2 regions of the Streptomyces sp. NPDC051020 genome follow, and region 2 is predicted to be linked to the other one. Evidence: riboswitches for the same ligand, from Rfam matches in the RefSeq annotation. Region 2 holds a riboswitch; the other holds the start of a gene.

Region 1 (4,410 bases), on a different contig from region 2:
CACCTTCTCGACCTCGCCGCGGATGGCGATCATCGTGTCGCAGAACCGGTCGAGTTCGGCAAGGTTCTCGCTCTCGGTCGGCTCGATCATCAGCGTGCCCGCCACCGGGAACGACATGGTGGGCGAGTGGAAGCCGTAGTCGATCAGACGCTTGGCAATGTCGTCGACGCTGACCCCGGTCGCCTTGGAGATCGGCCGCAGATCCACGATGCACTCGTGCGCGACCAGACCGGCCGGGCCGGTGTACAGGATCGGGTAGTGCGGCTCCAGACGCTTGGCGATGTAGTTGGCCGCAAGTACGGCGACCTGCGTCGCGTGCTTGAGGCCCTCCCCGCCCATCAGGCGTACGTACGCCCAGGAGATCGGGAGAATACCGGCCGAGCCCCACGGCGCGGCCGAGATCGGTCCGACACCGGTCTCGGGGCCGGCGCCGGGCTGCAGCGGGTGGTTCGGCAGGTACGGCGCCAGATGGGCGCGCACGCCGACCGGGCCGACACCGGGGCCACCGCCGCCGTGCGGGATGCAGAAGGTCTTGTGCAGGTTCAGGTGCGAGACGTCGCCGCCGAACCGTCCGGGCTTGGCAAGACCGACCAGCGCGTTGAGGTTGGCGCCGTCGACGTACACCTGACCGCCCGCATCGTGCACCTCGGCGCAGATGTCGGCCACGTGCTCCTCGAACACACCGTGCGTCGACGGGTACGTGATCATGAGCACGGCGAGCTCGTCGCGGTGCTTCTCGATCTTGGCGCGGAGGTCCTCGACGTCGACCTCACCGTCGTCCGCGGTCTTCACCACGACGACCTTCATGCCCGCCATCACGGCGCTCGCGGCGTTGGTGCCGTGCGCGGAGGACGGAATGAGGCAGACGGTCCGCTGCTCGTCGCCGTTGGCCCGGTGGTAGGCACGCACGGCGAGCAGGCCCGCGAACTCGCCCTGCGAGCCCGCGTTCGGCTGGATGGAGACCGCGTCGTAGCCGGTGACCTCGGCGAGGCGCTCCTCCAGCTCACGGATCAGCGTGAGGAAGCCCTCCGCCTGCTCGGCCGGCGCGAACGGGTGCAGCGCACCGAACTCGGGCCAGGTGATCGACTCCATCTCGGTGGTCGCGTTCAGCTTCATGGTGCAGGAGCCGAGCGGGATCATGCCGCGGTCCAGCGCGTAGTCACGGTCGGCGAGCTTGCGCAGGTAGCGCAGCATCGCGGTCTCGGAGCGGTGCTGGTGGAAAACCGGATGGGTGAGGATCCCATCGGTTCGCAGCAGGGACTCGGGCAGCGCGTCGGCGGCGGCGGCGTCCAGTGCCTCGATGTCACCGTCGGCGCCGAAGGCGGCCCAGACCGCGGCGAGCTGCGCACGTGTGGTGGTCTCGTCGCAGGCGAGGGAGACCCGGTCGGCGTCGACAAGACGCAGGTTGACCCCGCGGTCACGGGCGTCGGCCACGACATCCGCCGCCTTGCCGGGGACACGCACCGTGAGCGTGTCGAAGTAGGCGCCGGTCTCGACGTCGACCCCGGCCGCGCGCAGGCCCTCGGCCAGGATCGTCGCGTACCGGTGGGTGCGCTCCGCGATCGTCCGCAAGCCGTCGGGGCCGTGGTAGACCGCGTACATCCCAGCCATCACGGCGAGCAGTACCTGCGCGGTGCAGATGTTGCTGGTGGCCTTCTCGCGACGGATGTGCTGCTCGCGGGTCTGCAGTGCGAGGCGGTACGCCTTGTTGCCGTCCGCGTCGACGGAGACACCGACGAGGCGGCCGGGCAGGCTGCGGGCGAACTTCTCGCGTACGGCCATAAAGCCGGCGTGCGGTCCACCGAAGCCCATCGGTACACCGAAGCGCTGCGTGGTGCCGACGGCGATGTCCGCGCCGAGGTCACCGGGCGAGGTGAGCAGGGTCAGGGCGAGCAGGTCGGCGGCGACGGTGACGATCGCGCCGAGCTCGTGGGCCTGCTCGATGACGGGCTTGATGTCGCGGACGGCGCCGGAGGCACCCGGGTACTGGAGCAGCACGCCGAAGACACCGCGCCCGGCGATCTCTGCGGGGATGCCCTCGGCGAGATCGGCGACGACGACCTCGACACCGGTCGGCTCGGCGCGGGTCTCGATCACGGCGACGGTCTGGGGCAGGGTGTCGGAGTCGACCAGGAAGACTCCGTCCTTGACCTTGCCGACGCGTCGGGCGAGCGCCATGGCCTCGGCGGCGGCGGTGCCCTCGTCGAGCAGCGAGGCGCCGGAGGTGGGCAGCCCGGTCAGCTCGGCGACCATCGTCTGGAAGTTGAGGAGCGCCTCCAGGCGGCCCTGCGAGATCTCCGGCTGGTACGGCGTGTAGGCCGTGTACCAGGCGGGATTCTCCATGACGTTCCGGAGGATCACCGGCGGGGTGAACGTGCCGTAGTAGCCGAGCCCGATCATCGGGGCGAGCACCTGGTTGCGGTCGGCAAGGGCGCGGAGCTCGGCGAGGACCTCGGCCTCGGTACGGGCCGACGGCAGCTGCAGCGCCTCCGCACTCTTGATCACATCGGGCACTGCGGCCGCGGTGAGGTCGTCGAGCGAGCCGTAACCGACCTGGGCGAGCATCTTCGCCTGCGCCTCGGCATCGGGGCCGATGTGGCGCTGCTCGAAGGGGATGCCCTGCTCCAGCTGGGAGAGCGGAGTGCGACGGGGGGTCATGGTGGAGGCCTCCTGGTCTGTCACGACCTGCGAGGGGCACCACGGCGCGGGTGCCCGGACGGCCTCCCCCTCTGTCATCTCAACCTGAGAGCTTCACCGGTGCGCCTTGAGGCATACCGGCTTTCACCGTCGGTGAGGGAGGGATCCGTCCCGGCTGCCGCCGCCACGAAACCCGCCCTGCTTTCCAGAGTGACCTCGTCCGTGCGGTACGGGGGCCTGAGAGATTCCGGGGAGGATTTGCTCCTTCGGCGCCTGCCGGATGCGCTCCGGAAGGCTCTCCCGCACGGGGTCAGCAGCCATCACCAGCCTACCAGCGGGGCTCGCGACGGAATTCTCAAGTGGCCGATAGCCCGAATCTGCACTTTCGTAGTGCCTGTGGAGTAGCCGCGACCAATGGGAGGGACCGTGCAGACCGACATCGATCCGCGCAGCCTGATCGGCCGCAAGGCATTCGACCGCAAGGGCACCAAGATCGGAACTGTGGACGAGGTGTACCTCGACGACGCGACCGGCATACCCGAGTGGGCAGCCGTGCGTACCGGACTGTTCAGCAGGGATGCCTTCGTGCCGCTTGAGCCCAGCGAATTCGTCGATGACGTGCTCCGGATCCCCTTCGACCGTGCGCTGATCAAGGACGCGCCCGACTTCGGCGTGGGCCGCCATCTCTCGCCGGAACAGGAGCTTCAGCTCTACCGGCACTACGGCCTGGACTCGCCGCCCGACGAGCCGGGCCCGGACCGGGACTTCGGCAGGCTGGCCGGCCAGGACGAGTAGTCCGCCGGATCACGCACCAGCGGGAGCGGATCGGCAGGCCGCAGCTCCGGATCGTCGACACGGAACGTCCGCGCCCGGCCGGGAGGTGACCAGGGTTCCTCGAACCGCACGGTCACCCGGCCCACCCCACTGCCCTGCACCCAGCCGTGGCCGAAGGTGTCATGGCAAACGTCGTGCCCGGCGTGCCAGCGCCGGACCGCGAGCTGTTCGGCGGTCTCCTGCTCCTGTGCCCCGTCCACCGATTCGTCCCCGTGGCCGCCCGCGCCGTGTTCCTCACGGGCCGGGATCTCGGGCGCAGCCCGCTCACCGGCTGCCTGGGCAAAAAGATCCTCCTGCGTGTAGTCGGCGAGCCCCGTGACGCCAACCCCGAGCAGCCGCACCCCTCCGGTGGTGTCCACAGCCTCCAGGAGCCGTGCAGCGGCCTCTCTGACCACTGTGGGGTCGTCCGTCGGCCCCCGGAGCGTCTCGGACCGCGTGAGCGTCGAAAAGTCGTATCTGCGCACCTTCAGCACCACGGTGCGGCCCGAGCGCTCCGCGGCCCGCAGCCGCTGGACACAACGGTCCGCCAGGCGTTCGACCTCCGTCCTGACCCGGATCCGGTCGTGCAGATCCATGTCGAAGGTGTCCTCGACCGACACCGACTTGGCGTCTCGCTCGGCCACAACAGGGCGGTCGTCATACCCGAGGGCCATGCGGTGCAGCGCGACGCCGTGCGCCTTCCCCAGCAGCCGTACGAGCTCCGCCTCGCCGGCCGTGGCCAGGTCGTCGACCGTGGTCATCCCGGCCCGCCGCAGATGGTCCCCGGTGGCAGGGCCCACGCCGGGGAGGATCCGCACGGACATCGGGGCGAGCAGCTCCCGTTCGGTCCCCGGCTCGATGACCAGCAGCCCGTTCGGTTTCGCCTCCTCCGAGGCGATCTTGGCCAGCATCTTGGAGCCCGCGAGGCCGACCGAGCCGGTGAGTCCGGTGACGGCTCTG
Region 2 (4,410 bases):
GCGGCGTTGGCCTGCGCACCCGAGTGGGGCTGGACGTTGGCGGCCTCGGCGCCGAACAGCGCCTTGATCCGGTCGATGGCGATCTGCTCGACCACGTCGACGTGCTCGCAGCCGCCGTAGTAGCGGCGGCCCGGGTAGCCCTCGGCGTACTTGTTGGTGAGGACGGAGCCCTGAGCTTCCATGACCGCGACCGGAGCGAAGTTCTCCGAGGCGATCATTTCGAGGGTGGACTGCTGACGGTGGAGCTCGGCGTCGACGGCGGCGGCGACGTCCGGGTCCAGCTCGTGGAGGGAGGAGTTGAGAAGCGACATCAGGTGGTCCCTTGGGGTCTTTAGTTGCCGGAGAACTCGGTGTACTCGTCGGCGGAGAGCAGGTCCTTCGGCTCCTCGGCGACGCGTACCTTGAACAGCCAGCCGCCCTCGAAGGGAGCGGAGTTCACCAGCGACGGGTCGTCCACGACGTCCTGGTTGGAGGCGGTGACCTCGCCGGTCACCGGCGAGTACAGGTCACTGACGGACTTGGTCGACTCGAGCTCGCCGCAGGTCTCGCCCGCGGTCACCGTGTCACCGACCTCCGGGAGCTGGGCGTAGACGACGTCACCGAGCGCGTTGGCCGCGAACTCGGTGATGCCGACCGTGGCCACACCGTCCTCGAGGGCCGACAGCCACTCGTGCTCCTTGCTGTAACGCAGCTGCTGGGGGTTGCTCATGACCTGAATTCTCCTGTACGCGGGGGAGTGCTGATGAACGACGGTCTTACGGTGTGAGACGCGACTGCGTCACTTCTGGCGCTTGTAGAACGGCAGGGCGACGACCTCGTACGGTTCGTGGCTGCCACGGATGTCCACTCCGACGCCCGTGGTCCCGGGCGCGGCGTGCGCGGCGTCCACGTAGGCGATGGCGATCGGCTTGCCGAGCGTCGGCGACGGGGCGCCGGAGGTGACCTCGCCGATGACCTGGCCCTCGGCGACAACGGGGTAGCCGGCGCGCGGCACCCGGCGGCCCTCGGCGATCAGACCGACGAGCTTGCGCGGCGGGGCGGTCTCGGCGCGCTCGGCGGCGGCCTCCAGGGCCTTGCGGCCGACGAAGTCGCCCTCCTTCTCGAACTTCACGACCCGGCCGAGACCGGCGTCGAACGGGGTCAGCTCGGTGGTCAGCTCGTGCCCGTACAGCGGCATGCCCGCCTCCAGGCGGAGCGTGTCGCGGCAGGACAGACCGCACGGGATCAGGCCACGGGAGGCGCCCGCCGCCGTGAGGGCCTGCCAGAGCTGCTCTGCGTGCTCGGGGGCGACGAACAGCTCGAAGCCGTCCTCGCCGGTGTAACCGGTACGGGCGATCAGCGCGGGCACACCGGCGACGGTGCCGGGGAGGCCCGCGTAGTACTTCAGACCGTCCAGGTCGGCGTCGGTGACCGAGGCCAGGATGGCGGGGGACTCGGGGCCCTGGACGGCGAGCAGCGCGTACGCGTCGCGGTCGTCGCGCACCTCGGCGTCGAACCCGTCGGCGCGGGCGGTCAGCGCGTCCAGCACGATCTGGGCGTTCCCGGCGTTGGCGACGACCATGTACTCGGTCTCGCCCAGCCGGTAGACGATCAGGTCGTCCAGGATGCCACCGTCCTCGGCGCAGATCATCGTGTAGCGGGCGCGGCCGACGGCTACGGTGCCGATGTTGCCGACCAGTGCGAAGTTCAGGAACGCCGCGGCCTGCGGGCCGGTGACGGTGATCTCACCCATGTGCGACAGGTCGAAGAGACCCGCCTTGGTGCGCACCGCGTTGTGCTCGTCGCGCTCACTGGCGTAGCGCAGCGGCATGTCCCAGCCGGCGAAGTCGGTCATGGTCGCGCCCAGCGAGCGATGCAGGGCGTCGAGGGCGGTGAGACGGGGGGCGTTGCTCATAGGTGTGGCTCCCAGGGCATGACGACGAGGACGATCCCCTCCCCATCTGTCATCGGAACCTGAGAGGTTCGCCGAGAGGCCCCCGGGGAGGGTTCGGCTTGCACCTTGGGTGGAGCCGCGGGGCGACTCGCTTTTCAGATCTGCCTCATCCACGCGGTACGGGGCCTGAGAGATTCAAGGGAGGATCTTGCTCCTTCGGCGCCCGGCACACACTGTGGCCGGAACTCTCCCGCGCGGATTCAAGCGGCCTTTATGCAGTTGGCCGGGTCATCATCGCACGCATTGCGGAAGAGTGGGGCGTCGGTACCCGATGCACGCAACGAGTAGTGGGACCGTTGTCTCGCATTACCTTTTCTTTACACTTCTTGGGCAGGTGTGGGTGAACCGACAGGGGGAGGGCGATGACGTTGCAGCGGTACGCGACGACCGCGGGGGTCGCGCACGGCGCGATGCCCGCGCAGCCGGGAGCACGCGCCCGGGAATTGCCGGGCACGCATGCGCCCGTCGTGCGGGACCTGCGTGAGCGCTCCGGGCGCAGCCCGCGCGGGCTCCATTTCCTGGCAGGCGATGTGGTGGTGGTCTCCGGGCTGCCCGGAGGCGGAAAGTCGACACTGATCCGGCGGGCGGTGGCCGTAAGGGCCATCGACTCCCAGGACACCCGGGACCGCTGGAGTAAGCGGGTGCCCCGCTTACTCCCGTACGCCCTCTACCGCCCGCTGGTCCGCATGGCCCATTACTGCGGGCTGTGGCGGGCGCTGTGCTCCGGTGAGTCCGTCGTCGTCCACGATTGCGGGACCCAGACATGGGTGCGGGGCTGGCTGGCCCGGCACGCACGACGCCGCGGCCGCACGCTGCATCTCGTGCTGCTCGACGTCACCCCTCAGGAGGCCAGGGAGGGCCAGCGCGAGCGTGGGCGCGGAGTCTCCGGATACGCCTTCGCCCGGCACCGCAGGGCGGTCGGCCGGCTGCTGCGGGACACCGAGGCGGGCGACCTGCCGCTCGGCTGCTCCTCGGCGGTGCTGCTGGACCGGGAGGCGGCCGGGATGCTGGCGCGGATCACGTTCGCCGACGCCCAGGGGATGACGGGACAGCCCTGAGGGTCCTTCTTTTCCGAACAGGACCTGCCCGCCCGGCATGATCCGCGCAGGAGAGGCGCCGGTACCCGGTCGTCCGTCAGCGCGGAGGGGCGCGCCGGAGTTACTGTTCTGCGGCAAGGCTCGGGTGAGAAGGGGAAGCAGCGCAGTGGACATTCCGGCACCGGTCCAGAGCCATCCGCAGAGCGGATGGCCGGCCAATGAGCTCGAAGAGGTGCTGGTTGCCTCGCTCGGCAGCCCGGAGGCGGGCGGCCGGCTCGTCGAAGTGCTCGGCCGCAGTCAGGTCTGGGTGCCGCTTCCCAACGGCGGGGGCCCCGATGCCCCGTCGCTCGATCTGCCGACGGTGGAGATCGAGGGCGCTCCGTACGTCCCCGTCTTCAGCTCCGAACATCAGTTCCTGCAGTGCGTCGGCACCCATATGTCCTTCACCGTGGCCCCCGCCGTCGAATTCGCCCGCGGGCTGCCCCCGCAGCTCGGCATCGCGGTCAACCCGGGCGGCGCCGTCGGCATGCCGCTGCCGCCGCCCGCCGTCGCCGAGCTCTGCCGCGCCGGACGCACCTCGCTGGACGGGCCGGCCACCGGCGGGCGGGTCCGGCTGTACGAGCCGGACTGGCAGGAGGAGCCCGTCGACTTCCTCGCGGCCGCGGCCGGGGAATTCGAGGAGAGCGGCGTCGTACGCACCGCCCGCCGGACGCTGGCCAGCATCGAGGGCGGCGATCCCGTTCTCTTCATAGGCGTCGAGTTCTCCACCTGGGACGGCGCGGGGCGCAACGCCCCGATGGACGCCCTGGGGCGCGCACTGGGCCGTGTCGAGGTGCCCTGGCCGGTCAATCTGGTCCTGCTCGATGTGGCGCAGGACCCGGTCGCCGACTGGATGCGGGCCAGGATCCGGCCCTTCTACCAGCGCGAGGGGCACTAGTGCCGTGACCGGCGATGTTTGCCCCGTGAGGAGCGTCGTCCGCCCGTAGGGCGGGCCGGGCGGCGTCCGGTGCGTGCGATCGCAAGGCGGCCGGAGGTCCTGGGGTGGGGTCTTCCCTGCTCGAACGAAGCTGAGAGCTCGGGGAAGGGGCTGCCAGGGCATGTGGCCGACGCACAGCGAGCGGCCGTGCCGGGCGGCGCGACGGGGCTGAGCCTGCCGGGAGGGGCACTGAGCGCGGAGTCCCCGACTCCGGGGATTGCGGGCGCGACACCGTCGGCCTGTGGCGTCAAGTCGGTGTCAGGGGCGCCGCATAAGCTGGTTTGATGGCTAGTGCCTCGGCCACCTGGCCGCACCCGTGTGCCCCGGGAGCGGCAGGCCGACACAGTGGATCGAAGAGGGGCGGGACCCAGGGTGAGTGCGTCAGGCACCGCGGCGGCCGGGCAGGTCGAGCACATGCTGCGCCAAGTGACGCCCGGGCGCTACGACGCGTACGAGGCACTGCT

Evidence for each region. A riboswitch is a leader RNA that binds a small molecule or an ion and turns the genes downstream of it on or off. The one in region 2 is predicted to bind glycine.
Region 1: linked by a shared signal. The riboswitch ahead of gcvP (aminomethyl-transferring glycine dehydrogenase) and the one ahead of gcvT (glycine cleavage system aminomethyltransferase GcvT) in region 2 are both predicted to bind glycine.

Annotation. Positions count from the first base shown of each region.
Region 1 covers NZ_JBFBCG010000012.1:120,221-124,630, forward strand. The annotation lists gene gcvP (aminomethyl-transferring glycine dehydrogenase) at 1-2,658, opposite strand, end outside; glycine riboswitch at 2,853-2,950, opposite strand; gene AB0N06_RS09640 (PRC-barrel domain-containing protein) at 3,052-3,432, shown strand; gene AB0N06_RS09645 (DNA polymerase IV) at 3,357-4,410, opposite strand, start outside.
Region 2 covers NZ_JBFBCG010000006.1:25,976-30,385, reverse strand. The annotation lists gene glyA (serine hydroxymethyltransferase) at 1-311, opposite strand, end outside; gene gcvH (glycine cleavage system protein GcvH) at 332-709, opposite strand; gene gcvT (glycine cleavage system aminomethyltransferase GcvT) at 779-1,894, opposite strand; glycine riboswitch at 2,039-2,136, opposite strand; gene AB0N06_RS05255 (AAA family ATPase) at 2,296-2,991, shown strand; gene AB0N06_RS05250 (enhanced serine sensitivity protein SseB) at 3,137-3,907, shown strand; gene AB0N06_RS05245 (enhanced serine sensitivity protein SseB C-terminal domain-containing protein) at 4,319-4,410, shown strand, end outside.